3 regions of the Streptomyces sp. NPDC007905 genome follow, and region 2 is predicted to be linked to each of the others. Evidence: predicted binding sites of a transcription regulator. Region 2 holds the regulator's gene; each other region holds the start of a gene.
The links. The regulator HrcA, encoded in region 2, represses chaperone genes, less so after heat shock. The targets are predictions, from matches to a motif close to TTNGCACTCNGNNNNNCNGAGTGCNAA.
Positions count from the first base shown of each region.

Region 1: the regulator HrcA is predicted to act here: its motif matches at 7,429-7,455, upstream of groES (co-chaperone GroES).
Region 3: the regulator HrcA is predicted to act here: its motif matches at 1,813-1,839, upstream of groL (chaperonin GroEL).

Region 1 is NZ_JBIBKS010000005.1:30,414-40,836, forward strand. Features, by position in the region: partial or broken gene ACFZDC_RS10650 (endo-1,4-beta-xylanase) at 122-250, shown strand; partial or broken gene ACFZDC_RS10655 (LytR family transcriptional regulator) at 330-656, shown strand; gene ACFZDC_RS10660 (FG-GAP-like repeat-containing protein) at 729-2,099, shown strand; gene ACFZDC_RS10665 (YciI family protein) at 2,210-2,566, shown strand; gene ACFZDC_RS10670 (sigma-70 family RNA polymerase sigma factor) at 2,612-3,871, shown strand; gene ACFZDC_RS10675 (methyltransferase domain-containing protein) at 4,046-5,221, opposite strand; gene ACFZDC_RS10680 (polysaccharide deacetylase family protein) at 5,313-6,245, shown strand; gene ACFZDC_RS10685 (polysaccharide deacetylase family protein) at 6,437-7,243, shown strand; gene groES (co-chaperone GroES) at 7,602-7,910, shown strand; gene groL (chaperonin GroEL) at 8,031-9,659, shown strand; gene ACFZDC_RS10700 (hypothetical protein) at 9,900-10,241, shown strand.
Region 2 is NZ_JBIBKS010000010.1:57,552-67,974, forward strand. Features, by position in the region: gene ACFZDC_RS19110 (SpoIIE family protein phosphatase) at 1-441, shown strand, start outside; gene hemW (radical SAM family heme chaperone HemW) at 469-1,701, shown strand; gene ACFZDC_RS19120 (DUF3097 family protein) at 1,722-2,585, opposite strand; gene ACFZDC_RS19125 (MBL fold metallo-hydrolase) at 2,620-3,342, opposite strand; gene hrcA (heat-inducible transcriptional repressor HrcA) at 3,543-4,559, shown strand; gene dnaJ (molecular chaperone DnaJ) at 4,560-5,696, shown strand; gene ACFZDC_RS19140 (nitronate monooxygenase) at 5,841-6,971, shown strand; gene ACFZDC_RS19145 (16S rRNA (uracil(1498)-N(3))-methyltransferase) at 6,968-7,714, shown strand; gene ACFZDC_RS19150 (VOC family protein) at 7,732-8,124, shown strand; gene ACFZDC_RS19155 (hypothetical protein) at 8,066-8,473, opposite strand; gene ACFZDC_RS19160 (hypothetical protein) at 8,589-9,149, shown strand; gene ACFZDC_RS19165 (S41 family peptidase) at 9,195-10,423, shown strand, end outside.
Region 3 is NZ_JBIBKS010000019.1:99,094-109,516, reverse strand. Features, by position in the region: gene thrC (threonine synthase) at 1-823, shown strand, start outside; gene ACFZDC_RS30085 (MoaD/ThiS family protein) at 820-1,095, shown strand; gene ACFZDC_RS30080 (cold-shock protein) at 1,527-1,730, shown strand; gene groL (chaperonin GroEL) at 2,001-3,623, shown strand; gene ACFZDC_RS30070 (NADH:flavin oxidoreductase) at 4,307-5,434, shown strand; gene ACFZDC_RS30065 (carboxylesterase family protein) at 5,504-7,069, shown strand; gene ACFZDC_RS30060 (hypothetical protein) at 7,265-7,840, opposite strand; gene ACFZDC_RS30055 (hypothetical protein) at 7,907-8,122, opposite strand; gene ACFZDC_RS30050 (PTS transporter subunit EIIC) at 8,154-9,536, opposite strand; gene murQ (N-acetylmuramic acid 6-phosphate etherase) at 9,553-10,423, opposite strand, start outside.

The sequences.
Region 1 (10,423 bases), on a different contig from region 2:
CCGGCTCCACCACCCGCGCGCCCGTGCGGTCGGGTGCCCGGAGCCGCCCCCGCACTGCTCCGAAGCCGGTCGGTCATCCAACCGAAACTTTCGGGGACACCCGCGATGAGATCTCCGAGAAGCCAAGCTCACAGGCACCTACGGCGACCTCGCCGGGGCGCAGTTCGGCTCGCTCACCCCCGGCAACGCCATGAAGTGGGGCACGGTCGAGCTCACGCAGGGCACCTTCAACTGGAGCGAGGCCGACCAGGAACGCCACCTCCACCCGGTCGGGCACGGCGGTGTCGTGCGCGAACGCCTCGTACAACGGCTCGGTACCGGACGGCGGTCACGGCATAGGTGACGGCAGCGGCCTCGGCCGCATAGAGCTCCCGCAAAAGCTCGTCAAAGCCCTGCTGGAACAGATGGCGCAGACCAGCCTCCTCACCGATCCCACCAGGCTCTACCAGGTCGCCGACGCGGCCACCGCCGGCCTCGCCACGGACACCGGCCTGGACTCCCTGGGCGAGCTGATGGAGCTCGGCCAGAGCCTGAAGGGCCTCACGGCCGACCGGGTCAGGACGGTGATGATGCCGGTTGTCGCGGCGCCCTCCGACCACAACCGGGTGGTGGCGAAGGAACCGGCGGCGAGCGAACTGTGGGCGTCGCTGCGCTGAGCGGTACAACCATCGCGCGGGCACGAGAGTCAGCTTCGGTGATCGAATCGCCGTACATCAGGGGGCTTTCCGTTGTTCTCGCTGCGTTCGCACGCCCGTTGGGCGCTGCCGCTGACCCTGGGCCTGACCGCCGTCGGGCTCGCCGTCCCGACCGCGTCCGCGACGAAGACCGTCGCGCCCGTCCGTGACGACTTCAACGGCGACGGATACGCCGACCTGGCCGTCGGCGCCCCGAACGGGACGGTCGGCGGACAGTCCAGGGCGGGCTACGTCACCGTGATGTACGGCGGCCCGCACGGGCTGTCCACCGGCCACCGCACGATCATCAGCCGCGCCACGGCCGGCATTCCCGGCAGCCCGGCCAAGAACCAGGAGTTCGGCCTTCAGCTGTCCAAGGGCGACCTGGACGGCGACGGCTACGCGGACCTCGTCGTCGGCACCGGTTCCTCGTCCGCCGACGCGGCCGTGGTCTGGGGTGGCCCGCACGGGCCGGCCGGCGGCACGTCGATCCACGCCACCGACACCCAGACCGGCGACTTCGACGGCGACGGGCGTCTCGACCTCGCCGTGTTCCGCAGCGGCTTCGCCACCGGCGACGACCCGATCGGCACCACCGCCGCCCTCTGGAAGGGCCCGCTCAAGCGCACCGGCGCCCCGGCCGCGAAGACCCCGCTCGACCCCGACCACCTCCAGTACCTCGACGTCCACGACGGCGTCACCGGTGACCTCAACGGCGACGGCCGCACCGACCTGGCCCTGACCGCCTACTGCGGCGACGGCAGCCACTGCGTCCAGCTGTACGTCAGCGGCCCCTCCGGGCTCACCCGGGTCACCGACTTCCCCGGCGGAGACGGCACGGCCGCGATCGGCGACCTCAACGGCGACGGCTGCGACGACCTGGTCACCGCCTTCTCGGACGACGAGCGGATCACGGTGGCGTACGGCTCGCCCTCCGGGCTGGGCGGCCATGACACCTGGCAGACGTACACGCAGAACACCCCCGGCGTCCCCGGTGCCACGGAGGAGGGTGACAGGTTCGGCGCCTCGATCGCCGTCGGTGACATCACCGGTGACGGCATCGACGACGTTGCGGTCGGTGCGCCCGGCGAGAACACGTCCGAGGGCGTCGTCGACGTGCTGCGCGGCAGCGGCTCCGGGCTGACCGGCACCGGCGCCCAGGCCTTCACCCAGAACACCGCGGGGGTTCCCGGTACCGCCGAGCCGTACGACGCCTTCGGGTACACCGTCCAACTGCTCGACATCAACGGCAACGGACACGCCGACCTGGCCGCCGCCGCACCCTTCGAGGACGGCGGGAACGGCACGGTCTGGGTGCTGCGCGGACAGTCGTCGGGCCTGGTGACCGACGCGGCGCTCGCCTTCGGCGGGAAGGCCGTGGGGGCGCCGTACGCGAAGGCGGGGTTCGGGTTCGAGCTGAAGTAGTCCCGGACGCCGGAAAAAATTTCCGGTGGGCGTGTCGATCCGGGTGTCTCCTGTTCGACGCATGGGTGAGCGGCGGGGAAAGGCCCCGCCGCCCGACCGAAGGAGCCACCATGCCCCGTTACCTGTCGCTCGTGCGGATCGACGAGGCCGCCGCCCCCGCCGAAGGTCCCAGCGAGGAGCTGATGCAGCGGATGGGCGAGCTGATCGAGGAGATCACCAAGGCCGGGGTCATGCTCGACACCGCCGGTCTGACCCCCTCCGCCCAGGGCTCCCGGGTGCGCTGGGAGGGCGGGAAGATCTCCGTCACCGACGGGCCCTTCACCGAGTCCAAGGAGGTCGTCGGCGGCTACGCGATCATGCAGTGCAAGGACAAGGCCGAGGCCCTGGAGTGGACCAAGCGGTTCCTGCAGGTCCACGAGGAGTTCTGGACCGTCACCTGCGAGGTCCGGGAGATCGCGGAGGGCTGAGCCTTCCTTGGCGCACGGCCGCCGGGGGGTGTTGCATGGTGGGCTGTGGAACCACAGCCCACCGCGGCGCACGCGATCGAGACCGTCTTCCGCCTGGAGTCCCCGCGGGTCGTCGCCGGCGTCGCCCGGATCGTGCGGGACGTCGGCATCGCCGAGGAGCTGGCGCAGGACGCGCTGGTCGCGGCGCTGGAGCGGTGGCCCAGGGACGGTGTGCCCCACAACCCCGGCGCCTGGCTCATGGCCACCGCCCGGCACCGCGCCGTCGACCTGGTCCGGCGCCGCGAGACCTACGCCCGCAAGCTCACCGAGATCGGCCGGGACCTGGAGACGGTCGCCCCGCCCGAGGAGCCGGCCGATCCGGACGACATCGACGACGACCTGCTGCGGCTCGTCTTCACCACCTGCCATCCCGTGCTCTCCCCGGAAGCCCGCACCGCGCTCACCCTGCGGCTGCTCGGCGGCCTGACCACGGCCGAGATCGCCCGCGCCTACCTGGTCCCGGAGCCGACGATCGCCCAGCGCATCGTCCGTGCCAAGCGCACCCTGGCGACCCGGAACGTCGCCTTCGAGGTGCCGTACGGCCCCGACCGCGAGGCCCGCCTCGGCTCCGTCCTGGACGTCATCTACCTGATCTTCAACGAGGGGTACGCGGCCACCGCCGGTGACGACCTGCTGCGTCCCGGGCTGTGCGAGGACGCCCTGCGCCTGGCCCGTGTCCTGTCCTCCCTGATGCCCAAGGAGCCCGAGGTGCACGGGCTGACCGCGCTCCTGGAGTTCCAGGCCGCCCGCACCGCCGCCCGCACCGGGCCCGACGGCACCCCGGTGCTCCTGAAGGACCAGAACCGCCGCCGCTGGAACCGCATGCTCATCGCCCGCGGCATCCGGGCCCTCGCCCGCGCCGACGCCACCTCCCCCGGCGCCCCCGGCCCCTACGCCCTCCAGGCGGCCATCGCCGCCTGCCACGCGCACGCGTACTCCTACGAGGAGACCGACTGGCGGACCATCGCCACCCTGTACGGTCTGCTCGCGGCCCGCTCCCCGTCCCCGGTCGTCGAGCTGAACCGCGCCGTCGCCGTCTCGATGGCCGACGGCCCGGCAAAGGCACTGGAGCTGGTGGAGGCCCTGGCCGCCGAACCCACCCTGCGGGACTACCACCTGCTGCCCAGCGTCCGGGGCGACCTGCTGACACGGCTGGGACGCACGGCCGAGGCCCGCGAGGAGTTCACCCGGGCGGCGACGCTGACGCGCAACGAACGCGAGCGGCAGATGTTGCTGGGAAGAGTGGATTCCCTTCCTGCGCAGTGAGGGTTCACAGGTGCGCGGCCGCCACGCAACCGCGTGACACCTTCCGGGGGCGCGCCGGCACCACCGATGCTTCCGTCAGGGCGAGCTCACGGCCGCGGTTCCGGGCTCCGGCGCCCGCCCCGGCCCCGGCCCCGCCCCCGGCCCCGGCGCGGTGCGGTGCGGTGCGGACGACGGTCACCCGGTGGTCGGCCGCGCGGGGGAGCCGATCAGCATCGTCGGCGCCCCCGCGACCCGGGTGAGGAACACGGTGGCCGAGTTGGGTCCCTGCGGCTTGACCTTTCTGCGCAGTTCTTCCGGCTCCACCGCCGACCCGCGCTTCTTCACGGTCAGCGTGCCGATCTTCCGCTCGCGCAGCAGGGCCTTCAACTTCTTTACGTTGAAGGGGAGTTGGTCGGTGATCTCGTAGGCGGAGGCGTACGGCACGGGGCGCAGTTCGTCGGCGGTGACGTACGCGATGGTCTCGTCGACAAGCCCGCCGCCGACCTCCTCGGCCACCTCCGCGACCAGATGGGCCCGGATGACGGCGCCGTCCGGCTCGTACAAGTACCGTCCCACGGGCCTGACTCGGGGGTCGGGCAGCCCGCGGGAGAGCAGGGCGCGTGGTCCGGGCAGGAGGGTGGCCCGGAACAGACCCGGAGCGGTCCCGAACCAGAGCACCGCCTCCTTCACGTCCCCGCCGTCCGAGATCCATTCGGCCTCGGCCTGCGCGGGGATCGCCTCGTGCGGGATGCCGGGGGCGATCTTCAGGGCCGCGTGGGGTGCCCCGAGAGCCGTCTCGACCGCCCACGACAGGGGCGGCGAGTACGCCTCCGGGTCGAAGATCCTGCCCCGTCCGCCCCGCCGCGCGGGATCCACGAACACGGCGTCGTAGTCCTGCGTGCTCACCTCCGTGACGTCCGCCTCGCGCACCTCGATCAGCTCGGCGAGCCCCAGCGCCTCGGCGTTCGCCCGCGCCACGGCCGCCGTCAGCGGATCCCGGTCCACGGCCAGTACCCGGATCCCGGCCCGGGCCAGCGCGATCGCGTCACCGCCGATCCCGCAGCACAGGTCGGCGACCGAGGTCACCCCCAGCTCCTTCATCCGGCCCGCCCGGTACGCCGCCACGCTCGCCCGGGTCGACTGCTCGACCCCGTTCGGCGTGAAGAACATCCGCCGCGCGTCCTCGGCCCCGAACTTCGCCGCCGCCCGCTGCCGCAGCCGTGCCTGCCCGAGCGCCGCCGAGACCAGCTCGGCGGGGTGCTCGCGGCGCAGCCGGGTGGCGACGGCCAGCTCCTGTGCGGGGTCGGTGTCGCGGACCTCGTCGAGGAGGGCGCGGCCTTCGGGGGTGAGGAGGGGAGCGAGGTCGTTCACCGGGTCATTGTGGGCCAGTCGGTGGATGGTGCGCCTCCGGGCGGCGTTGTCGGACCGGGTTGGGGGCCGGGGCCTGCGAGGATCCGGCACCATGCGAGTCGTACTACAAAATGACAAATTTCGGGCACGACTTCAGAAGGTCGCCCTCCGCTGCGGGGTGGCCGCACTGGCCTCCGCCGCCGTCGTCTCCGGCTGTGCCGGCCCGGGCACGGACTCCGGCGCCAGGGGCGCCCCCGGCCGGCAACCCGGCCAGGGCGGCCCCGCCCGGACGGCGGACCCCCAGGCCCGCCGCGCCGCCGAACGCGAGCGCCTGGTCGCCGCGGCCAGGCACTGGGAACTGGACCAGGTGCCGCTCGCGCCCCCGGCTCCGCCGGCCACGAAGCCGAAGATCACCCCACGCGACGGCTTCGAGGTGGACGGCCAGGAGGAGGAGAACCTGCCGCCGGTCTTCACCACCGTCCCGACCAAGCAGAAGGTCGTCTTCCTCACCATCGACGACGGCGCCGAGAAGGACCCGGCCTTCCTGCGCATGATGAGCGACCTGAAGGTCCCCTACACGGCCTTCCTCAGCAACTACCTGGTCAAGGACGACTACGGCTACTTCCGCACGATGCAGTCCGAGGGCCACACCCTCAACAACCACACCCTGACCCACCCCTACCTGCCCGGTCTGTCCTACGAGGAGCAGAAGGACGAGATCTGCGGCATGCAGGCCATCATGAAGAAGCAGTTCGGCAAGGCGCCGACCGTCTTCCGCCCGCCCTACGGCAACTACAACGGCGACACCCTGCGCGCGGCCAAGACCTGCGGGATCAAGTACGCGCCGATCTGGGACGAGGAGGTCTTCGTCGACCACTGGGAGTACCGCGAGGACGACCGCAGCCTGCACCCCGGCGACATCGTGCTCACCCACTTCCGCGGCCGTGACGACTGGGACGGCACGATGGTCGACGACATGCGCCGGTTCCTGAACAAGGTCACGCGCGAGGGGTACGCCGTGGCACGCCTGGAGGACTACCTGTGAGGCGCGGGGGGCAGCCGGGGGGCGGCTCGGGGCGCAGGGGGGGCGCTTCGGCGCGTCCATGGCTCGCTTCGGGAGGCGTGCGCCGTGGTTCGGCACGTCCGCGGCTCGCTTCGGCGCGTCCTAGGGGCGGTTCGGCGCGTCCGCGGCTCGCTTCGGGAGGCGTGCGCGGTGGTTCGGGAGGGCGGGGAGGTGTGCGGGCCGGGCTGGCGGCCGTCCTGGCCTCGGCCCTCCTCCTCGCCGGCTGCGCCCAGTCCGTCGACCCCATCGAACGCCTGGGCAAGCGGGCGGCCCAGGGGGTACGGCCGTCGAGCCCGGCCGCACACCAGGCCTACCGCCGCTGGGGCCTGGCCGCCCCGCTCGCCGCGCCGCCCAGCCACCCGGTCCGGCCGCTGACGTCCCAGCGGCCGGACACCGCGCTGCCCCAGGTCGTGCACCACGTCGCCACCACCGACAAGGTCGTCTTCCTCACCTACGACGACGGCGCCGAGCGCGACCCGCGGTTCGTCGACATGGTCCGCGACCTCCATCTGCCGGTCAGCTTCTTCCTCACCAACAGCGTCGTGGGACCCGGGTACGGCCACTTCGCCCGCCTGCGCGCGGTGGGTGCCGGCATCGAGAACCACACCCTCGACCACCCGGCGATGCCCGGACTGCCGTTCGCCGGCCAGCGCGCCGAGATCTGCGGGCAGCAGGAGAAACTCAGGTCCCGCTTCGGCGTCCGCCCCCGCCTCTTCCGCCCGCCGTACGGCACGTACGACACCACGACCCTGCGCGCCGCCGCCGACTGCGGCATCTCCGCGCTCGTCCTGTGGCGCGCCGCCATGACCTCCGACGGCATCACCTACGCGAGGGGCGCAAGACGCCTGCTCCCGGGCGACATCGTCCTCGTCGGCCCCGACGAGGCCACCGGGCCGGCCCTCAAGGAGCGCACGCGCCGCTTGCTGCGCCGGGTACAGGCACAGGGACTGACGGTGGGGCGCCTCGAGGACTACCTCTGATCGACCTGACCGACAGTCCGCCCGGCGTTCCGTCAGTCCGGCGTGCCGTCCGTCCGGCGTTCGAGGGACGGGGACCGATCAGGGCCGCAGCAGGAGTCCGAGGGCAACAGCCCCGGCCAGAGGGCCGACTCGGAGCGCGCACCGGACTCCGCGCACCCGGATCCCGGCCGACGCGCCGCACGGAATTGGCACTCCGCTTGACCGAGTGCTAACCCCGGTCATAGTCTCGGCTTTGGCACTCCCCCCTGGAGAGTGCCAAACACGCGACGGGCAGGTCCGGCACCCGCGACGACGGATCCACCTGGTCGCCACCTCAGACAGTTAACCCCGTGAGATCTCCGAAGGGGGAGGTCGGATCGTGACGACCACCAGCTCCAAGGTTGCCATCAAGCCGCTCGAGGACCGCATCGTGGTCCAGCCGCTCGACGCCGAGCAGACCACCGCCTCTGGCCTGGTCATCCCGGACACCGCGAAGGAGAAGCCCCAGGAGGGCGCCGTCCTCGCCGTGGGCCCGGGTCGCTTCGAGAACGGCGAGCGCCTTCCGCTCGACGTCAAGGTCGGCGACGTCGTCCTGTACAGCAAGTACGGCGGCACCGAGGTGAAGTACAACGGCGAGGAGTTCCTCGTCCTCTCGGCTCGCGACGTCCTCGCGATCATCGAGAAGTAATCGCCTCGAGCACTCAGTTGCTCACAGCTGCGCCCCTGGCCCCCGCGACCACTCAAGAAGCCGGGCGCCCGGGGCGCAGTGCATTTTCCACCTACAGATTCCGAGAGGGCTCCCGCTGTCATGGCGAAGATCCTGAAGTTCGACGAGGACGCCCGTCGCGCCCTCGAGCGCGGCGTCAACAAGCTGGCCGACACGGTGAAGGTGACGATCGGCCCCAAGGGCCGCAACGTCGTCATCGACAAGAAGTTCGGCGCACCCACCATCACCAACGACGGTGTCACGATCGCCCGCGAGGTAGAGATCGACGACCCGTACGAGAACCTCGGCGCCCAGCTGGTGAAGGAGGTGGCGACCAAGACCAACGACGTCGCTGGTGACGGCACCACCACCGCCACGGTTCTCGCCCAGGCGCTGGTCCGCGAGGGCCTGAAGAACGTCGCCGCCGGTGCCTCCCCGGCCGCTCTGAAGAAGGGCATCGACGCCGCGGTCAAGGCCGTCTCCGACGACCTGCTCGCCTCGGCCCGCCCGATCGACGAGAAGTCCGACATCGCCGCCGTGGCCGCGCTGTCCGCCCAGGACCAGCAGGTCGGCGAGCTGATCGCCGAGGCGATGGACAAGGTCGGCAAGGACGGTGTCATCACCGTCGAGGAGTCCAACACCTTCGGTCTGGAGCTGGACTTCACCGAGGGCATGGCCTTCGACAAGGGCTACCTGTCTCCGTACTTCGTGACGGACCAGGAGCGCATGGAGGCCGTCCTCGACGACCCGTACATCCTCATCAACCAGGGCAAGATCAGCTCCATCCAGGACCTGCTGCCGCTGCTGGAGAAGATCATCCAGTCGGGCGCCTCCAAGCCGCTGCTGATCATCGCCGAGGACGTCGAGGGCGAGGCCCTGTCGACCCTGGTCGTCAACAAGATCCGCGGCACCTTCAACGCCGTCGCGGTGAAGGCCCCCGGCTTCGGCGACCGCCGCAAGGCGATGCTGCAGGACATCGCCGTCCTCACCGGCGGCACCGTGGTCTCCGAGGAGGTCGGCCTCAAGCTCGACCAGGTCGGTCTGGACGTGCTCGGCTCCGCCCGCCGCGTCACCGTCACCAAGGACGACACCACGATCGTCGACGGCGGCGGCAAGTCCGAGGAGGTGCAGGGCCGCATCGCGCAGATCAAGGCCGAGATCGAGAACACCGACTCCGACTGGGACCGCGAGAAGCTCCAGGAGCGCCTCGCGAAGCTGGCCGGCGGCGTGTGCGTGATCAAGGTCGGCGCCGCCACCGAGGTCGAGCTCAAGGAGAAGAAGCACCGTCTGGAGGACGCCATCTCCGCGACCCGTGCCGCGGTCGAGGAGGGCATCGTCTCCGGTGGTGGCTCCGCGCTGGTCCACGCCGTCAAGGTCCTCGAGGGCAACCTCGACAAGACCGGCGACGAGGCCACGGGTGTCTCGGTCGTCCGCAAGGCCGCCGTCGAGCCGCTGCGCTGGATCGCCGAGAACGCCGGCCTCGAGGGCTACGTCATCGTCTCCAAGGTGGCCGAGCTCGAGAAGGGCAACGGCTACAACGCCGCCACCGGCGAGTACGGCGACCTGGTCAAGGCCGGCGTCATCGACCCGGTCAAGGTCACCCGCTCCGCCCTGGAGAACGCCGCCTCCATCGCCTCCCTGCTGCTCACGACCGAGACCCTGGTCGTCGAGAAGAAGGAAGAGGAGTCGGCCGAGGCGGGCCACGGCCACGGTCACGGCCACTCCCACTGAGCCTTGCGCTGAACGCAGCTGAACAGGCGGTGCCCAGTGCCCCTCGGGGTGCTGGGCACCGCCTGTTGTGTCGGGTGGGCGGGTTCACGTCTGCCGCGCCCGTTTCCGAGTACGGGTCGACGGTGGCTGGTCGCGCTCGCGCGCGGTGGCCGCTCGTCGCGTCAGCCTGGCGCCTGCTGGGGGAGCCTCACCGGACTCGTCTTCGGTGGCGTCCTGCACCGGTGGCCCACGCTGCGGATCGTGTTCGCCGAGTTCGACGCCGGTTGGGTACCCCATCTCGTGCAACGCCTGGACCACTACTTCCACCGGCACCACCGCTGGCTGAAGCTCGACGGGCGGATTCGCCGCCCACCATCCGAGTACATCGCCCGTGCCGTCCACTTCACCTTCCAGGACGACCCGACGGCCCTGCGGCTTGCGCTCCCTTCACAGACCAACCTCCTGTGGGCAAGCGACTTTCCGCACGCCGAGTCCACCTGGCCGGCCTCCAGGTCGCTCGGCTCGGCCGGCTCCGAACTCCTGTCGGCGCGGTTGTACGACGAGTTCTTCTCGGCTCGGACACTTTCCCTGTACGGCATCTGAGGTGACGCCGGCCGGGTAACGCACATCGTGACGTCAGCCCGTGCCCTCCACATAAGGGCATGCCAGACGCCGCAGCGGAGACGTCCTGTCCCACACGTGCCAGCGCGCACCGCACACCGGATCGGTCGCGTAGGTCACCTCGGCCGGAAAACCGTCGGCCCTGACCCGCTCGGCCGGTGGAC
Region 2 (10,423 bases):
CGGCCGGTGGTCGCCGGGGACGGCCCGCAGACCCGCTTCCTGTCCCTCCTCTACGGCGAGCTGACCCCGCACGACGGCGGCGTCCGCTGCACCCTCGCCTCCGCCGGACACCCCCTGCCGCTCGTCCTGCGCCCCGACGGCGAGGTGCGCACCGCCGCCCGCTCGCAGACCCTGCTCGGCGTCGTGGAGGACGAGACGTACACCAGCGAGACCATCGAACTGGGACCCGGCGACAGCCTGCTGTGCGTCACCGACGGCGTCACGGAGCGCCGCTCCGGCTCCCGCCAGTTCGACGACGGCGACGGCCTCGCGCGGGCCCTGTCCGGCTGTGCGGGCCTGAGCGCCGAGCTGATCGCGGAAAGGATCCGCCGCCTGGTGCACGACTTCGGCGGCGGTCTCCCGGAGGACGACCTGGCCCTGCTGGTGCTCCAGGCCGAGTAGCCGTCGTCGTACGGGACAATGGGGGACATGCCTTCCGCACTCCCCGACGGCGAGCCCGTCCCCGCCGACGGCGCGCTGCCCGCCGCCGCGCTCGCCGGGGCCGCCGACCGACCCCTCGGGTTCTACCTGCACGTCCCGTACTGCGCGACCCGCTGCGGCTACTGCGACTTCAACACGTACACCGCGACCGAGCTGCGCGGCACGGGGGGAGTGCTGGCGTCCCGGGACAACTACGCGGACACCCTGACCGACGAGATCCGCCTGGCCCGCAAGGTGCTCGGCGACGACCCGCGCGAGGTCCGCACGGTCTTCGTCGGCGGCGGTACGCCGACGCTGCTGGCCGCCGACGACCTGGTACGGATGCTCGGCGCGATCCGTGCCGAGTTCGGTCTCGCGCCCGACGCGGAGATCACGACGGAGGCGAACCCGGAGTCGGTCGACCCGGCCTACCTCGCCACCCTGCGCGAGGGCGGCTTCAACCGCATCTCCTTCGGCATGCAGAGCGCCAAGCAGCACGTGCTGACGATCCTCGACCGCACCCACACCCCGGGCCGCCCCGAGGCGTGCGTGACCCAGGCGCGGGCGGCCGGCTTCGCGCACGTCAACCTCGACCTGATCTACGGCACGCCGGGGGAGAGCGACGACGACTGGCGGGCCTCCCTGGAGGCGGCGATCGGCGCCGGACCGGACCACATCAGCGCGTACGCGCTGATCGTCGAGGAGGGCACCCAGCTCGCCCGCCGCATCCGCCGGGGGGAGATCCCGCCGACCGACGACGACGTCCACGCCGACCGCTACCTGATCGCCGAGGAGACCCTGGCGGCGGCGGGCTTCGACTGGTACGAGGTCTCCAACTGGGCCACCTCCGAATCCGGGCGCTGCCTGCACAACGAGCTGTACTGGCGGGGCGCCGACTGGTGGGGGGCGGGACCCGGGGCCCACTCGCACGTGGGCGGGGTGCGCTGGTGGAACGTGAAGCATCCGGGGGCGTACGCGGCGGCGCTGGCGTCGGGGAGCTCACCGGGGGCCGGCCGGGAACTCCTGTCCGACGAGGACCGGCGCGTGGAGCGGATCCTGCTGGAGCTGCGGCTGCGGGAAGGGGTGCCGTTGTCCCTGCTGAAGGAGGAGGGACTCGCGGCCTCCCGGCGGGCCCTGGCGGACGGACTCCTCAAGAAGGGTCCGTACGAGGCGGGGCGCGCGGCGCTGACGCTGCGGGGACGGCTGCTGGCGGACGCGGTGGTGCGGGATCTGGTGGACTGACGGGTCCGGCGGGAACCGCCTCAGGCCTCACCACCCGTGACGAAGTCGATCAGCTCCTCCACCCGCCCCAGCAACTCCGGCTCGAGGTCCTTGTAGGACCGCACCCGGGACAGGATCTTCTGCCAGGCCGCTCCCGTGTTCTCCGGCCAGCCCAGTGCCCGGCACACGCCCGTCTTCCAGTCCTGGCCCCGGGGCACGGTCGGCCAGGCCGGGATTCCCACGGACGACGGCTTCACCGCCTGCCAGATGTCGATGTACGGGTGGCCGACCACCAGCGCGTGTTCGCTGGTCACCGACTCCGCGATCCGCCACTCCTTCGTGCCCGGCACCAGGTGGTCCACCAGGACGCCCAGACGGGCGTCCCGGCCCGGGGCGAAGGACTCCACGATCGCCGGCAGGTCGTCCACGCCCTCCAGGTACTCCACGACCACGCCCTCGATGCGCAGGTCGTCGCCCCACACCTTCTCGACGAGTTCGGCGTCGTGCCGGCCCTCCACGTAGATGCGGCCGGCGCGGGCCACGCGCGCGCGTGCGCCGGGGACGGCCACCGAACCGGACGCCGTACGGGCGGGCCGTGCCGGACCCGAGGCGGGCTTCACCAGGGTCACCACCCTGCCTTCCAGCAGGAAGCCGCGCGGCTCCAGCGGGAACACCCGGTGCTTGCCGAAGCGGTCCTCCAGCGTCACCGTGCCCGCCTCGCAGCGGATCACCGCCCCGCAGAACCCGGTACCGGACTCCTCCACGACCAGCCCCGGCTCGGCCGGAACCTCCGGCACGGGCTTCGGCTTCTTCCACGGCGGGGTCAGGTCGGCGGAGTACCTACGAGGGCGCGGGCCCGAAGGACCCTCGTGGGAAGGGCGGTGGCCGGAGACGGGTGGGCGCATTCGGATGACGATAGGAGAACCGACGGACACCCGCTCACGACACGCCGAAACGCGCCGCCAGCTCGTCGCGTTGACGTCGTACGAACGCCGCGTCGACCACCGCTCCGTGACCGGGCACGTACAGGGCGTCCTCGCCGCCCAGCGCGAGCAGCCGGTCGAGTGCGTCCGGCCAGCGGGACGGGACCGCGTCCGGGCCCGCCTGGGGCTCGCCGGACTCCTCGACGAGGTCGCCGCAGAAGACCACCTCGGGGGAGCCGGGGACCAGCACCGCCAGGTCGTACGCCGTGTGGCCCGGGCCAACGTTGGCCAGCAGTGCCTGGCGGCCGTCGCCGAGGTCCAGCGTCCACTCGCCGGAGACCAGGTGGCGGGGCGGGGCCAGGGCGTCCACGGCCTCGTCGGCGTCGGCCACCGGCAGACCGTTCCTGATCGCGTCCAGGCGCAGTTCCTCACGCTCGTAGGCGAACACCGCGTCCATGCCCACCGCCGCGTACACCCCGGCCCCGGCGAACGCGGCGGCGCCGAAGACGTGGTCGAAGTGGGGATGGGTCAGCGCGAGATGGGTCACATGGCGACCCGCCAGCTGCTGTGCCTGCTCCCGCAGCCGAACGCCCTCGGCCAGACTCGACCCGGCGTCGACCAACAGCGCCGTGCCCCCGCCGACCACCAGCCCGACCGTGCAGTCCCAGCCGGGCAGCCGGCACCGCGCGATCCCCGCGGCCAACCGCTCCCACCCCAGCTCTTCCCAAGTCACCGTCATACCGGCGACGCTAGCGGTACGACCCGCCCCCACTCTCGGCTTCGCTCGAGCGGGGGGACCGGCATCGGCGGGACCGACCTTGCCCAGTGAGTACCCCACGGCCGTACACTGGGCCGGGGAACGCTGGCACTCGGACACGCAGAGTGCCAGGCGGACCACCCGAAGGGCCGTAGGGGACGACATGCTGGAGGTGCGCGCGGATGCTGAGTGAACGCAGGCTTCAGGTGCTGCGCGCCATCGTCCACGACTACGTGGGCACCGAGGAGCCGGTGGGGTCGAAGGCGCTCACCGAGCGGCACAACCTCGGCGTCTCCCCGGCGACCGTACGCAACGACATGGCGGCCCTGGAGGACGAGGGCTACATCGCGCAGCCGCACACCAGTGCCGGGCGGATTCCCACCGACAAGGGCTACCGGCTGTTCGTGGACAAGCTGGCGGGCGTCAAGCCGATGACCGGGCCCGAGCGCCGGGCGATCCAGAACTTCCTCGAGGGCGCCGTCGACCTCGACGACGTGGTGGCCCGCACGGTACGGCTGCTCGCGCAGCTGACCCGGCAGGTCGCGGTCGTGCAGTACCCGTCCCTGACCCGGTCCACCGTGCGGCACGTGGAGCTGCTCTCGCTCGCGCCCGCGCGCGTGATGCTCGTGCTGATCACGGACACCGGCCGGGTCGAGCAGCGGATGGTCGACTGCCCGGCGCCCTTCGGTGAGGCGTCCCTGGCGGACCTGAGGGCCCGGCTGAACAGCCGTGTCGCGGGCCGCCGGTTCACCGACGTACCGCGTCTGGTCGAGGACCTGCCCGAGGCCTTCGAGGCCGAGGACCGCGGTACGGTCTCCACCGTGCTCTCCACACTGCTGGAGACACTGGTGGAGGAGAACGAGGAGCGGTTGATGATCGGCGGCACCGCCAATCTCACCCGTTTCGGACATGACTTTCCCCTCACGATCCGGCCCGTCCTGGAGGCACTGGAGGAGCAGGTCGTGCTCCTCAAGCTCCTGGGCGAGGCGAAGGATCCGGGCGTGATGGTGCGCATCGGGCACGAGAACGCCCATGAGGGACTCAACTCCACCTCCGTGGTGTCGGTCGGTTACGGTTCGGGCGGCGAGGCGGTTGCCAAGCTCGGCGTGGTCGGACCGACCCGCATGGATTACCCGGGAACGATGGGAGCGGTACGCGCAGTGGCACGGTACGTCGGACAGATCCTGGCGGAGTCGTAAGTGGCCACGGACTACTACGCCGTTCTCGGCGTGCGCCGCGACGCGTCGCAGGATGAGATCAAGAAGGCGTTCCGTCGGCTCGCGCGCGAGCTGCACCCGGACGTCAACCCGGACCCGAAGACCCAGGAGCGGTTCAAGGAGATCAACGCCGCTTACGAGGTGCTGTCGGACCCGCAGAAGAAGCAGGTCTACGACCTCGGCGGCGACCCGCTCTCCCAGTCGGGCGGCGCCGGTGCGGGCGGCTTCGGGGCCGGCGGCTTCGGCAACTTCTCCGACATCATGGACGCGTTCTTCGGCACGGCGTCGCAGCGCGGCCCGCGCTCGCGCACCCGGCGCGGCCAGGACGCGATGATCCGCATCGAGGTCGAGCTGGACGAGGCGGCCTTCGGGACGACCAAGGACATCCACGTCGACACCGCGATCGTCTGCAACACCTGCAACGGTGAGGGCGCGGCCCCGGGCACGACCGCCCAGACGTGTGACATGTGCCGCGGCCGCGGTGAGGTCTCCCAGGTGACCCGGTCCTTCCTGGGCCAGGTCATGACCTCCCGCCCCTGCCCCCAGTGCCAGGGCTTCGGCACGGTCGTGCCGACCCCGTGCCCGGAGTGCGCGGGCGACGGCCGGGTCCGCTCCCGCCGCACCCTGACGGTGAAGATCCCGGCCGGTGTGGACAACGGCACCCGGATCCAGCTCGCCGGCGAGGGCGAGGTCGGCCCCGGCGGCGGCCCGGCCGGTGACCTGTACGTCGAGATCCACGAGCTGCCGCACTCCACCTTTCAGCGGCGCGGCGACGACCTGCACTGCACGGTCACCATCCCGATGACCGCGGCGGCCCTCGGCACCAAGGTGCCGCTGGAGACCCTGGACGGCATGGAGGAGGTCGACATCCGGCCCGGCACCCAGTCCGGCCAGTCGATCCCGCTGCACAACCGCGGCGTCACGCACCTGCGCGGCGGCGGCCGGGGCGACCTCATCGTCCACGTCGAGGTCCAGACCCCGCACAAGCTCGACCCGGAGCAGGAACGCCTGCTGCGCGAGCTGGCGAAACTGCGTGGCGAGGAGCGGCCGCTGGGTCAGTTCCAGCCCGGTCAGCAGGGGCTGTTCTCCCGGCTGAAGGACGCGTTCAACGGGCGCTGACGACGGCTGACGGGCAGCCGGGATCCGGGGGGCCCGCCCCCCGGAAGACACCGCCGACGGGCGTTGATCCCCGGCTCTGCCCCTGGCTCATGCCGGCGGAAGCCCGGATTCGGACTTGTTCGGAGGACGTGACAACATGCCGTCATGTCCTCCGCACTGACCGATCTCTTCCCCCTCCCGATCGTGCAGGCTCCCATGGCGGGCGGCGTCTCGCTCCCGCAGCTCGCCGCCGCCGTGTCCGAGGCCGGCGGTCTCGGGTTCCTCGCCGCCGGATACAAGACGGCCGACGGCATGTACCAGGAGATCAAGCAGCTGCGGGGGCTCACGGGCCGGCCCTTCGGTGTGAACCTCTTCATGCCCCAGCCCGAGTACCCCGGTGCGAGCACCGGCTCCACCGGAGCGGCCAACGCCGCGCCCCCTTCCGGCGCCGTCGAGGTCTACGCGCACCAGCTGGCCGGTGAGGCCGCCTGGTACGAGACCGAGCTGGGCGACCCCGACAGCGGCCGGGACGACGGCTACGACGCCAAACTCGCCGTCCTCCTCGACAACCCGGTGGCGGTGGTCTCCTTCCACTTCGGCGTGCCGAGCCGGGAGGTCATCGACTCCCTGCGCCGGGCCGGGACCGTCACCCTGGTCACCGCCACCACCGCCGAGGAGGCCCTCGCGGTCGAGCGGGCCGGCGCGGACGCGGTGATCGCGCAGGGTGTGGAGGCCGGCGGTCACCAGGGCACCCACCGGGACCTCGCGGAGAACGACGGTTCGGGCATCGGCCTGCTGTCGCTGGTCGCGCAGGTCCGCGAGGCCGTGAGCATCCCGGTCGTCGCCGCCGGCGGCATCATGCGCGGCAGCCAGATCGCCGCCGTCCTCGCGGCGGGCGCGAGCGCCGCCCAGCTGGGCACCGCGTTCCTCGCCACCCCGGAATCCGGCGCGAACGCCGTGTACAAGCAGGCGCTGACCAACCCGCTGTTCGTGCGCACCGAGTTGACCCGCGCCTTCTCCGGCCGCCCGGCACGCGGACTGGTCAACCGCTTCATGCGCGAGCACGGGCCGTACGCCCCCGCCGCCTACCCCGAGATCCACCACCTGACCTCGCCGCTGCGCAAGGCCGCTGCCAAGGCCGGTGACGCGCAGGGCATGGCGCTGTGGGCGGGCCAGGGCCACCGGCTGGCCCGCGAGCTGCCCGCCGGGCGGCTGGTGGAGGTGCTGGCGGGCGAACTCGCGGCCGCCAGGACAGCGTTGTCGGCCTTCCCCGGACCCGGAGGTGACGGACGATGACGGCCCCGGTCTTCGTCGTCGAGCACGTCGACCCGGACAGCAACCGGTACGTCCTGGACGGCCCCGAAGGCCGCCACGCGGTCTCCGTGAAGCGGCTCCAGCCCGGCGAGGAGGTCGTCCTCACCGACGGCGCCGGGCGCTACGCCGTGTGCGAGGTCATCGGCACCGAGGGCAAGGACCGGCTGATCGTCCACATGGGCTCCGTCTCCGAGGAGCCGGCGCCCACGCCGCGCATCACCGTCGTCCAGGCCCTGCCCAAGGGCGACCGGGGCGAGGTGGCCGTGGAGACCATGACCGAGGTCGGCGTCGACGCCATCGTGCCCTGGCAGGCGGCCCGGTGCATCACCCAGTGGAAGGGCGACCGCGGGCTGAAGGCCCTCGGCAAGTGGCGGGCCACCGCCCGCGAGGCCGGCAAGCAGTCCCGCCGGGTCCGCTTCCCGGAGGTCGCGGACGCGGCGACGACCAAGCAGGTTGCCGCACTTCTCGCCGAAGCCGATTTCGCCGCCGTACTCCACTCCGACTTCGAGCACGGCAGCGGGCCGCTCGCCACCGCCGAACTCCCGGCCGACGGCGAGATCGTGCTGGTCGTCGGGCCCGAAGGCGGTGTCTCCCGCGACGAGTTGGCGCTCTTCGAGGAGGCGGGAGCCAGGCCCTACGTGCTCGGTCCCACGGTGTTGCGCACCTCCACCGCCGGCACCGCCGCCGCGGCCCTCCTGCTGGGCCGCACCGGCCGCTGGTCCTGACCTTCTGGGGGAACACCATGGAACTCGCCCAAGTCCGGCTCCTCGTCACCGATTTCCCCGCCTGCTACCGCTTCTACGCGGACGTCCTCGGCCTCAGGCCGCAGTCCGGGGCCACCGAGGGCCCGTACGAGAAGTTCAGCCCGCACGCCGGCTCCGCCGGTATCGCGCTGCAGGACCGCGCCATGATGGCCGAGATCCTGGACGAACTGGGCGGGACGGCCACCGGTCACCGCTCCCTGGTCGTCCTGCGCGTCGAGGACCTCGACGCCTACTGCGAGCAGATCACCTCCCGGGGCGGGAGCGTCCTGCACGGCCCGGCCCCCATGACCGACCGCATGCGCGTGGCCCACCTCAAGGACCCGGAGGGCAACCTGGTGGAACTCCAGGAGTGGCTGCTGCTGCGCGCCTGACGACGACGGCGGGCAGCAGCTCCCACCCGTCCACCTCGCCGTCCGCCGGCTCCCGCGCCCGCACCTCGTCCACGAACGCCCGCACGACGGAGGGCAGGTGCAGATTGGCCGCGTTCCCGTGCTCGTCGATCACGAGCCCGGAGTGGCTGTACGGATCGCCGCCCGCCACCCGGCCCGGTCCGCCCGCGAAGACGAGCCGGGCCGCGGGCCGGTCGGCCCGGCCGTCCCGGTACAGCACCAGCGTCTCCTGGCAGGGCCCGCCGCCGGGGCGGTGCCGGTGTCCGACGCGCCACCACCAGAGCTCCCCGTCCGGCCCGGCCAGTCGCCTGAGTCTGCCTCTCCCGCCCATCGCGCCAGCGTACGGCGGCCCGGACCGCGGCGGCCCCACGGGTGTGCCCGCCCGAACAGGTGAGTGGCCGTAAGCGGTCTTCCGTCCCGCCCGCGCCGGTGGCACGCTGCCCTCCATGGGGGCTTTGAGGCGGATTTGGCGTCGGCCGGGATCCACGCGCGTCCTGGCCGTGGCGGGGCTCGCGGTGGTCACCGTGGGCGTGGTGACCGCGTGTCAGCCGGGTGATCTCAGCTCGGCCACGGTGGCGTACACCACCGACCGGACCGCGACCGACGAGCTGAAACGACGGCACGTGGACATCAGTTGGCTCACCTGCACCGGGAACTACGGCAAGGGCGGCTACACGCCGGGGAGGTCCCCCTCCCCGACCGAGACCACCGTCGTCTCCGTCGACTGCCAGGGGCAGACCAAGGACGGGCGGAAGATCACCGTCACCGGCAAGGTGACGAAGGCCGTCGACGGCGCCTGCGTGCGCGGGGACCTGACGGCCAAGGTCGGCGGCAGGCAGGTGTTCCACGTCAGCGGGCTCGGCAACTGCGACGCCACGCCCGGGCCGACGTACAAGCCGCCCGTCACCTACCGGCCCACCGGCGGGCGGCCGACCGTCACCGTCACCGTCACCCGGACCCTCTGGTGCAAGGGCGACCCGACCTGCTGGCCCGTGCAGGGCAAGTGATCGGAACCGGAGGCGGACGCACCGGCCGCTGCGTACAGTGACGGGGTGACTCAGGGCGCTTCGACGGGATCATCCGGCTACCTCCGATTCCCCCATCTCCACGGCGACTTGGTGACCTTCACCGCCGAGGACGACGTATGGCTGGCACCCCTGGACGGCGGACGGGCCTGGCGGGCGAGCGCGGACAACATGCCGGTGAACCACCCCCGCATCTCGCCCGACGGCACGACCGTCGCCTGGACTTCCACCCGTGACGGCGCCCCCGAGGTGCACATCGCCCCCGTCGCCGGCGGCCCCGCCAAGCGGCTGACCCACTGGGGCAACGGGAAGACCCAGGTGCGCGGCTGGACCCCGGACGGCGAGGTCCTCGTGGTCAGCACCGAGGGCCAGGCGAGCCTGCGCCGCACCTGGGCGCGGGCGGTTCCGCTGGACGGCGGACCGGCCACCACGCTGCCTTACGGGCCGGTCGGCGACATCGCGTACGGCCCGCACACCGTGCTGCTGTCCGCCCCGATGGGCCGCGAGGCCGCCTGGTGGAAGCGCTACCGGGGCGGTACGGCGGGCAAGTTGTGGATCGACCGGGACGGCCCCGACGGGGAAGGCGCCGGCGAGTTCGCCCGGCTGCACGAGGAACTGGACGGGAACATCGAGTACCCGCTGTGGGTGGGGGACCGGATCGCGTTCCTGTCCGACCACGAGGGCACCGGAGCTCTCTACTCCTCCCTCGCCGACGGGACGGACCTCCGACGCCACACACCCCTCGACGGCTTCTACGCCCGGCACGCCGCCACCGACGGCGGCCGGGTCGTCTACTCCAGCGCGGGTGAACTCTGGCTGCTCGACGACCTCGACGGCGCCACGCCGCGCCGCCTCGACGTCCGGCTCGGCGGCCCGCGCGTGGACCTGCAGCCCTTCCCGGTGAACGCCTCCCGCTGGTTCGGGCACGCCGCCCCCGACCACACCGCGCGCGGCAGCGCGGTCGCCGTGCGCGGCGCCGTCCACTGGGTCACCCACCGCGCCGGCCCGGCCCGCGCCCTCGCCGCACAGCCCGGTGTCCGGGCCCGGCTGCCGCGCACCTTCCGCACGGAGGGCGAGGAGTGGGTGGTGTGGGTGACGGACGCCGAGGGCGACGACGCCCTGGAGTTCGCGCCCGCCACCGGCGTCGCCCTCGGCGCGACCGCGCGCAGGATCGCCGCCGGTCAGCTCGGCCGCGTCCTGGAACTCGCCATGGCCCCCGACGGCAGCCGGGCCGCCGTCGCCTCGCACGACGGGCG
Region 3 (10,423 bases), on a different contig from region 2:
GGCCGGTGCCGTCGGCGCCGCGGCCGCCCGGGCCGGCTTCCGGTCCTGCGTGTTCATCCCGCACGACCTGGAGCAGGGCAAGGTCGTCATGGCCGCGGTCTACGGCGGTGAGCTGGTCGGCATCGAGGGCAACTACGACGACGTGAACCGCTTCTGCTCCGAGCTGATCGGCGACCCGGCCGGCGAGGGCTGGGGCTTCGTCAACGTCAACCTGCGGCCTTACTACGCGGAGGGCTCCAAGACCCTGGCGTACGAGATCTGCGAGCAGCTCGGCTGGCGGCTCCCCGACCAGATCGTGGTCCCGATCGCCTCCGGCTCCCAGCTCACGAAGATCGACAAGGGCCTACGGGAACTGGTCGAGCTCGGGCTCGTCGAGGACAGGCCGTACAAGATCTTCGGTGCCCAGGCCGAGGGCTGCTCGCCGGTGTCGACCGCGTACAAGGCGGGCCACGACGTCGTACGGCCGCAGAAGCCGAACACCATCGCCAAGTCGCTGGCCATCGGCAACCCGGCCGACGGGCCGTACGTCCTGGACATCGCGCGCCGCACGGGCGGCGCGGTGGAGGACGTGACCGACGAGCAGGTCGTGGACGCGATCAAGCTGCTGGCCCGCACCGAGGGCATCTTCGCCGAGACGGCCGGTGGCGTGACGGTGGGCGTGACGCGCAAGCTCATCGAGAACGGCGTCCTGGACCCGTCGCTCACCACGGTCGTCCTCAACACCGGCGACGGCCTCAAGACCCTCGACGCGGTGGCCGGCACCGGCCTCACCGCCACCATCCGCCCGACCCTGGACTCCTTCCGAGAGGCTGGCCTCGCATGAGCGTGACCGTTCGCATCCCCACCATCCTGCGCACCTACACGGACGGCCGGGCGGAGGTCCCCGCCGAGGGCGCGACCCTCGCCGAGGTCATCGAGAGCCTGGAGAAGAACCACGCCGGCATCGCCGCCCGGGTGCTGGACGACCAGGGCAAGCTGCGCCGTTTCGTCAACGTGTACGTCAACGACGACGACGTCCGCTTCGAGCAGGGGCTGCAGACCGCGACCCCGGACGGTGCCGGTGTCTCCATCATTCCGGCCGTCGCCGGCGGCTGAGCATTACCTTCGGTAACCGCGGTTACCGATTGTTCATCGAATGGCCTCCTCCGTGAGAGAAACGGAGGGGGCCATTCAGTGTGATTGAGCGCGGTACAGTTGGGGAAAGCGTTCCGGATCTGCGGGTCGCAGGCCCCGGAAATCGCGCCGCACACCCGACAAGAAGTAGCCAAAATGCGCGGGTTTTATGCGGCTTTTGAGCCATTTATGGAGCCCGACTTGCCCTGAATTTGTCTGAATTCTCGTCAGATTCCGGATCGGGCTCGTCCAGAATTCTCGTCCGATTGACCTGTTGCAGACGGCAGTTGGACAGATACATTCAGCCGCGGTCGACGCGTTCCGGCGCACGCCCCCGACCAATGGGGGGTGAGGTCTGACCCGGGTCCGCGAAGTGTGGATCTGTGCAAGGGCCAGTAATAGGGGAGTTAGGCATGGCTCAGGGCACCGTCAAGTGGTTCAACGCGGAGAAGGGCTACGGCTTCATCGCGGTCGACGGTGGTGCGGACGTCTTCGTCCACTACAGCGCGATCCAGATGGACGGCTACCGCACCCTGGAAGAGGGCCAGCGGGTGGAGTTCGAGATCTCGCAGGGCCAGAAGGGCCCGCAGGCCGACATGGTTCGCGTCACCGCCTGAACGTTCTTCACGCGAAGGGCCCACACCCCTCGGGGGTGTGGGCCCTTCGTCCTGTTCGCCCCGGGCTGATCCCCCCAAGGCGCTTGCACTCGCCATGCCCGAGTGCTAATCATTGCGTTAGCACTCTGAAGGTGAGAGTGACAAAGAAGGACCGGGTCGGTGAGGCCCGCAGGCCACGTGGGGCAAGGAACCACAGGCCGGCGAGCCGTCCGTCGCGGGCGCGGGCGCGGTCCGAAGGAATCACCCCCAGTCCTGGAGGGACCACTTCACATGGCCAAGATCATCGCGTTCGACGAGGAGGCGCGGCGCGGCCTCGAGCGCGGCATGAACCAGCTCGCGGACGCCGTGAAGGTGACGCTCGGCCCCAAGGGCCGCAACGTCGTCCTCGAGAAGAAGTGGGGCGCCCCCACGATCACCAACGACGGTGTCTCCATCGCCAAGGAGATCGAGCTCGAGGACCCGTACGAGAAGATCGGCGCCGAGCTGGTCAAGGAAGTCGCCAAGAAGACGGACGACGTCGCCGGTGACGGAACGACCACCGCGACCGTGCTCGCCCAGGCCCTGGTCAAGGAGGGCCTGCGCAACGTCGCCGCCGGTGCCAACCCGATGGCTCTGAAGCGGGGTATCGAGAAGGCCGTCGAGGCCGTCTCCGCCGCCCTGCTGGAGCAGGCGAAGGACGTCGAGACCAAGGAGCAGATCGCCTCCACCGCGTCCATCTCCGCCGCCGACACCCAGATCGGCGAGCTGATCGCCGAGGCCATGGACAAGGTCGGCAAGGAAGGCGTCATCACCGTCGAGGAGAGCAACACCTTCGGTCTGGAGCTCGAGCTCACCGAGGGCATGCGCTTCGACAAGGGCTACATCTCCGCCTACTTCGCGACCGACATGGAGCGCATGGAGGCGGTGCTCGAGGACCCGTACATCCTCATCGCCAACTCCAAGATCTCCTCGGTCAAGGACCTGCTCCCGCTGCTGGAGAAGGTCATGCAGTCGGGCAAGCCGCTGCTGATCATCGCCGAGGACGTCGAGGGCGAGGCCCTGTCGACCCTGGTCGTCAACAAGATCCGCGGCACCTTCAAGTCCGTCGCCGTCAAGGCCCCGGGCTTCGGTGACCGCCGCAAGGCCATGCTCGGCGACATCGCCATCCTCACGGGCGGCGAGGTCATCTCCGAGGAGGTCGGCCTCAAGCTGGAGAACGCGACCCTGGACCTCCTGGGCCGCGCCCGCAAGGTCGTCGTCACCAAGGACGAGACCACCATCGTGGACGGTGCCGGCTCCTCGGAGCAGGTGCAGGGCCGCGTGAACCAGATCCGCGCCGAGATCGAGAACAGCGACTCGGACTACGACCGCGAGAAGCTGCAGGAGCGCCTGGCGAAGCTCGCCGGCGGTGTCGCGGTCATCAAGGCCGGTGCCGCCACGGAGGTGGAGCTCAAGGAGCGCAAGCACCGCATCGAGGACGCCGTCCGCAACGCGAAGGCCGCCGTCGAGGAGGGCATCGTCGCCGGTGGTGGCGTGGCCCTGCTGCAGACCACCAACGTCTTCGAGAAGCTGGAGCTCGAGGGTGACGAGGCGACCGGCGCCCAGGCCGTGAAGCTCGCGCTCGAGGCCCCGCTGAAGCAGATCGCCGTCAACGCCGGCCTCGAGGGCGGTGTCGTCGTGGAGAAGGTGCGCAACCTGACCCCGGGCCACGGCCTGAACGCCGCGACCGGCGAGTACGTCGACCTGGTCGCCGAGGGCATCATCGACCCGGCGAAGGTGACCCGTTCCGCCCTGCAGAACGCCGCCTCCATCGCCGCGCTGTTCCTCACCACCGAGGCCGTCATCGCCGACAAGCCGGAGAAGGCCGCCGCGGCCGCTCCGGGCGGCATGCCGGGCGGTGACATGGACTTCTGATCGACCTGACGGTTGATCGCCTGTCCTTCGAACCGAGGGCGGTACGTCCAGCTTCTGGCTGGGGGTGCCGCCCTCGGGCGTTGCACGGGCCCCGGCCGGCGTAGTCCTTGAGCTTCTCCGGGAACGTGAGGCTCGGGAGCCGGTGAGCGACCGTGGGGCCGCCCGCTTCTCGGCGAGTGTCGTGCTTCTCCTGACTCGGCCCCATGGGCACGACTGGGCCAATGCCGGGCCTTGCCCGGCCTTGTCCGCGCAGTCACTTCCAGAGACACGGTGGCCCACATCTGCCCATCGTTCGGCAGGCCGGGCAGGGAGGGGTCGCCCACCGGCCGTGAGCCGCTGCGCCGGCCCGGCGTGCAGGTGAGGCGCGGGCACGCCCGCCGGCCGAGGATGCCCGGTGAGCCGACCGTCGTCGCCGACGCGGGCTGGGCCACTGGTCTTTCGGGCTGCTCGCTCGCTTCTCACCCGTGCTGGACCGGTCCGGGGGAAGGTCGTCGTCGGCGGCTTCCCGGCAGTCGCCCCCGCTGCCGCCGCCGTGGCTGGACCGGCAGTGTGAGCGGTGTCACGTGAGGGCTTTCGTCGGGCCGGAATGTGGGGCAGCGCATAGGCAGTTGCTTCAGAAGGTGCAACAATGCACGCGCACATACCCTTCGGTCAGCCAGAGTCACCCCCTGAGGAGCCCCCACGTGACCGTCACGACGCCCCCCGCCTCCCGCGCGGCCCAGATCCTCTCCCGTCCGATCACACTCAACGGGCTCACCGTTCCCAACCGGATCGCGATGGCGCCGATGACCCGGATGTTCTCCCCGGGCGGCATCCCCGGCGAGGACGTGCGGTCGTACTACGCCCGCCGCGCCGCCGCCGGTGTCGGTCTGATCGTCACCGAGGGCACCTACGTCGGCCACGAGTCGGCCGGGCAGAGCGACCGCGTGCCCCGGTTCCACGGCGAGGAGCAGCTGGCCGGCTGGGCGAAGGTCGCCGAGGCGGTGCACGCGGCGGGCGGCACGATCGTGCCGCAGCTGTGGCACATCGGCATGGTGCGCAAGCAGGGCGAACCGCCGTTCGCGGACGCGCCCGCCGTCGGCCCGTCCGGCCTCGTCACCGAGGGTGCCGAGCCCACCGGCAAGGCTATGACACAGCAGGACCTGGACGACGTCGTCGCCGCGTTCGCCGAGGCCGCGGCCGACGCCGAGCGCATCGGCTTCGACGGCGTGGAGCTGCACGGCGCCCACGGCTACCTCCTCGACCAGTTCCTGTGGGCGGGCACCAACCGTCGCACGGACGCGTACGGCGGCGACCCGGTGGCCCGCACCAGGTTCGCGGCGGAGATCGTCGCGGCGGTCCGCGAGGCGGTGTCCCCCGACTTCCCGATCCTCTTCCGCTACTCGCAGTGGAAGCAGCAGGACTACGGCGCCCGCCTGGCCGAGACCCCCGAGGAACTGGAGGCCATCCTCACCCCGCTGTCCGCCGCCGGCGTCGACGTCTTCCACGCCTCCACCCGCCGCTACTGGCTCCCCGAGTTCGAGGGCTCCGACCTCAACCTCGCGGGCTGGACGAAGAAGCTCACCGGCAAGCAGGTCATCAGCGTCGGCTCGGTGGGCCTCGACGGCGACTTCATCAACGCCTTCCAGGGCGAGGGCTCCCCGGTCAAGGGCATCGACAACCTCCTGGACCGGCTGGAGGCCGACGAGTTCGACATGGTCGCCGTCGGCCGCGCCCTGCTCCAGGACCCGGAGTGGGCGGCGAAGGTCCTCTCCAACCGCTTCGACGAGTTGAAGCCGTACGACGCGGCCGCGGTGAAGACGCTGAGCTGAAGCGGCCGGAGCCGCCGGGCACGTGTGATCGATCCGTTCCGTTCCTCTGATGACCAGTAAGGAGCGAGCATGACGACGAGCGAGTCGCAGACCCCGACGTCGGAGACCGCCGGACCCGTGGTGCGCACCGCCACCGGCGCGGTGCGTGGCCGCCACGAGGCCGGTCTGGCGGTCTTCCGGGGCATCCCCTTCGCCGAACCCCCGGTCGGCGGAGCCCGGTTCCAGGCCCCGCGCCCGGCCCGGCCCTGGGACGGCACCCGGGAGGCGTACGCGTTCGGCCCGCCGCCCCCGCAGGACGTCGGCATCCAGGGCCGCGCGGGCCTGTCGGCCGGCCCGGTGGGCGACGACTGGCTGACGGTGAACGTCTGGACCCCCGAACCGGACCCGTCCGCCGGCCGCCCGGTGATGGTGTGGATCTACGGCGGCGCGTACAAGATGGGCCACGCCGGCCAGCCCGGCTACGACGCGCAGCGCATCGCCCGGGACGGCGATGTCGTCGTGGTCACCTGCAACTACCGCGTGGGCGTGGAGGGCTTCGCCCGCCTCGACGGCGTACCGGCGAACCGGGGCCTGCTGGACCAGGTGGCGGCCCTGGAGTGGGTCCAGGCGAACATCGCGGCGTTCGGCGGCGACCCCGGCCAGGTCACCGTCTTCGGCGAGTCGGCCGGGGCGGGCTCTGTGGCCTCACTGCTGGCGATGCCGAGGGCGCGGGGCCTGTTCCGGCGGGCGGTGGCACAGAGCGTGCCCGGCACGTTCTTCTCCGACGAACTGGCGCGGGACATAGCGGCGGCACTGGCGGCGGAGGCGGGCCACCGCCCGACGGCGGCCGAACTGGCGACGGTGGATCCCCGCCGACTGCCCGAGGCCGGTCAGTCGTTGAGCGCCAAGATGCTCCAGTACAGGGACCGGTGGGGCCGGGTGGCGCCGACGGTCACCCCGTTCGCCCCGGTCGTCGACGGGGACGTCCTGCCCACGACCCCCTGGCAGGCGCTGGCATCCGGCGCCGCCCGGCACATCGACCTCCTGGTCGGCCACAACCGCGACGAGTTCCGCCTCTTCATGGCCCTGGGCGGCATGCTCGGCAAGGTCACCGAGGACCAGGCGACGGCAGCCCTGCGCCTGCTGGCCCCCGGCGGTGAGGCGGGCGAACGGGCCTACCGCTCGGCCTTCCCCGACGCCTCGCCCACCGACCTCTACGCACGCGTCCAAACCGACTGGCTGTTCGCCATACCGAGTCTGCGCCTGGCGGAGGCCCAGCTGGCGGGCGGAGGCCGGGCACACGTCTACGAACTGACCTGGCCGGCACCGGGCAACGGCGGGGCGCTTGGCGCCTGCCACGCCCTGGACATCCCGCTGCTCTTCGGCACGTTCCACGCGGACCTGGGGAACCTCCTCTTCGCCGGCGGGGAGACAACGGCCGAGGCGGAGGAGTTGTCGATGCGCTTCCGCCGCGCGTGGACGTCGTTCGCCCGGACCGGAGACCCGGGCTGGCCGGCGTACGACACCGAGGCACGCCTGGTGCAGGTACTGGACGTGCGGCCGACGGTCACGGCATACCCGGAGGAGCGCAGCAGGCGCCTGTGGGAGGGCCACGACTTCATCCCCCTGCCTCTGCTCGCCCCGGCGCTGCCCTAGCTGTACTCGGCCGGGAAGGTTCACCGGCTCGCGACGCCCGGCACGGCACCTCGCCGCGTTGTCGCATCACCCGAATACATCCAGTACGCGGGCGATGCTCCGCCTGGCGAGGCTCCCCCACTGCCTGAACGGCGTGGGAGGTGCCCCCAGCACCGGACGCCGCGAGCTTTCCGGCAAACCTTCCCGGTCACAGCCCTAGAGGTTGCCCATGGGCTCGATGTCGACCTGTACCGGTGTCCCCCAGATCCGCAGCACCTCATAGTCGGTGAACTCGTGCACGAGCCGGTACGCCATGGCGGGCCGCGATCCGCGGCGCTGGGCGGCCAGATAGGCCTCGGCCTCGCGCCGGTCCCGCCGAGGCGTCCCGCACAGCTGCCACTCGCGCCCGTTCCACGCCTCCGGCAGCCACCGCTGCTGCGGCTGGGGACGGTCGGCACGGACGCCGTACCGGGACTGGCCGGAGGCGGGCGGCTCCGCGGCCTGTGGCCTGCCGCCGCTCTGGAACTCCGACCGCCGGGCGGCCCGGCGCCGGGTCTCGCAGAGCAGGCACCGGTCGGGGGCGCTCTCGTCGACGGGCCCGTGCGGGTGCTCGGGGCACCGGGTCGTGGGCGCGCCGGCCCCGACGCTCTCCTCGAGCCGATCGAGGGCTCGCCGCAGATCGGCCTTGATCTCGTGCAGCCGCGTGTCCGGGGTGTCGGCCGTGAGCGCCTCGCCGTGCTCCCCGAGCAGCCGGAGCGCACGACCCAGGGCGGTGAGCTGGGCGTGGTTCATTGTTCGACGGTAGCGCCCCGGGGAGCCGGGGTTGCCTCCGGAGGCAGCCGAGGCCGCTGCCGCCGTTCAGCCGCCGTGGTGAAGGAGGCTGTTCCTTCCGCAGGCGGGGGCGGCATCGGTCAACGGCAGCGGTGACAGGCTCTTGAGTGCGGGGAACACGGTGAGGTCCCCGGCGCACCGGGCGGTGCCGGTGGCGGTCCAGTGGTCGTCGGCGTGGGCGGGGGCGGCCAGGGCGGCGGCGCACACCGTCAGGGCGGCGGTGGTCAGCAGCGTCTTCATCATGCCCGGGCGAACGACCGGTCCCGACGGCGCGTCACGCCGACGCGGCCACACGGGAGCGGCGGGTGAAGCCGAAGAGGTACGTCGCCGCGAACCCCACCGCGTACCCGGTGAGCAGACCGCCCCCGTAGACGGCCGCCGTCAGCCCCGGACCCCTGTTGCCCGCGAGCAGCGGGAACAGGGCCCAGCCAGACGGGCCGATGGCCGTCGCGCCCACCTTGTCCCCGAGCATCGCGAAGAACCCGACGAAGGCCCCGCCGGCCGCCCCGCCCGCGCACGCCGTCACGAACGGGCGGCCCAGCGGCAGCGACACCCCGTAGATCAGCGGCTCGCCCACGCCCAGCAGCCCGGCCGGGAGCGCCGATCTGATCGTCGTCCGCAGCGAGGTGTCGTGGCGCAGCCGGACGTACACCGCGAGCGCCGCGCCCACCTGGCCCGCGCCCGCCATGGAGAGCAGGGGGAGCAGGACCGTGTAGCCCTGCTGTTCGATGAGGGTGGTGTGGATGGGAATCAGGGCCTGGTGCAGGCCCAGCATGACGAGGGGGAGGAAGAGGCCGCCGAGGACCAGCCCGGCCACGGCTCCGGTCGTCGCCAGCAGCCAGTTCGCCGCCGTGCCGATCGCCGAGGCGACCACTCCGGCGGCGTACATCAGGCCGTACAGCGTGACCAGGCCGGAGACGAGGACGGTCACGGTGGGGGTGAGGAGGACGTCCAGCGCTCCCGGCACCCGGCCCCGGCACCACCTCTCCACCCGTGTCGCCAGCAGCGCCGCCGCGAGCGCGCCGAGCACCCCGCCCTGGCCGGGCACCAGGTGGACCCCGAACGCCGTCACCTTCGCCACGCCCGGATGGACGACCACGGCCGCCACCGCACCGCCGAGCACGGGCGTCCCCCCGAACTCCTTGGCGGTGTTGTGCCCGACGAACACCGCGATCAGCGCCATGAAGCCGGAGGCGACGGCGGCGAGGGCGGGGGTGAGGCCGGGCAGCCATCCGGCGTTCACGAGCAGTCCGCCCAGCCCGGCGAGGATGCCGCAGCCGATCAGGGCGGGGATGAGTGGCACGAAGACGGCCGCGATCCGGCGCAGGGCGGTCTTGAGCGGGGTGGCTTCACCCCGCCGGAGCCCCTCCCGCAACGGCTCCCCGGGACCCACCGGCTGACCGGCAACCCGGACCTGCACCGCCGCCGTGACCTCCCCGACGACCCCCGGCCCCAGCACGACCTGCACCGAGGACGTCCCGTCCGCCACCACCCCCAGCACCCCGGGCAGCGCCCGCAGCCCCTCCTCGTCCACCGCCGCCGGATCGGCGACGCCCAGCCGGAGCCGGGTCATGCAGTGGGCCACGGACGTGACGTTCGCGGGGCCGCCGACCCGGGAGAGGACGGCGGCTGCGGTGGAGGCGGGGTCGTTGTGCACGCCCCGAGCCTGCGGGTCAGGTGCCCGCGGCCGCCAGCGCGGCACGCAGATGTCCGCCGGACTCCTCCAGAAGGCGGGCGGCCGTCGGGCCGTCGACACCGGCGAGGATGGCCAGGATGGCGTTCTTCACCTCACCGCCCGACTCGGTGAGCGCCTTCTCGATCTCCTCGTCGGAGGCTCCCGTGGCCAGCGCGACGATACGGCGGGAGCGGGCCCGCAGCTTGTCGTTGGAGGCGCGGACGTCGACCATCAGGTTCCCGTAGGTCTTGCCGAGGCGGACCATGGTGATCGTCGACAGCATGTTGAGCACCAGCTTCTGGGCCGTGCCCGCCTTCAACCGCGTCGAGCCGGTGATCAGCTCGGGGCCCACGACGACCTCGATGCCGTGCTCGGCGGCGGCCGCGAGCGCGCTGTGCTCGTTGCAGGCCAGCCCGATCGTCAGGGCGCCGAGCGCACGGGCGTGCTCGACCGCGCCGACGGCGTACGGGGTGCGGCCGGAGGCGGAGACACCGACCACCGAGTCGTCGGCCGTCACCTTCAGCGCGTCCAGGTCCCGGCGGGCCAGCTCCTTGGAGTCCTCGGCACCCTCGACAGAGGTGACCATGGCCTCGGGGCCGCCCGCGATCAGGCCGACGACCTGGGCGGGGTCGGTGTTGAAGGTGGGCGGACACTCCGAGGCGTCGAGAACGCCGAGCCGGCCCGCCGTACCGGCACCGGCGTAGATCAGCCGCCCACCACGCGCCATGCGTGCGGCGACGGCGTCGATGGCGGCGGCGATCTGCGGCAGCCGAGCGGCGACGGCACCGGGCACACCCGAGTCCTCGCCGTTCATCAGCCGGGCGATGTCGAGCGTGGCCAGCCGATCGATCTCGGCAAGCTCGGGCCTG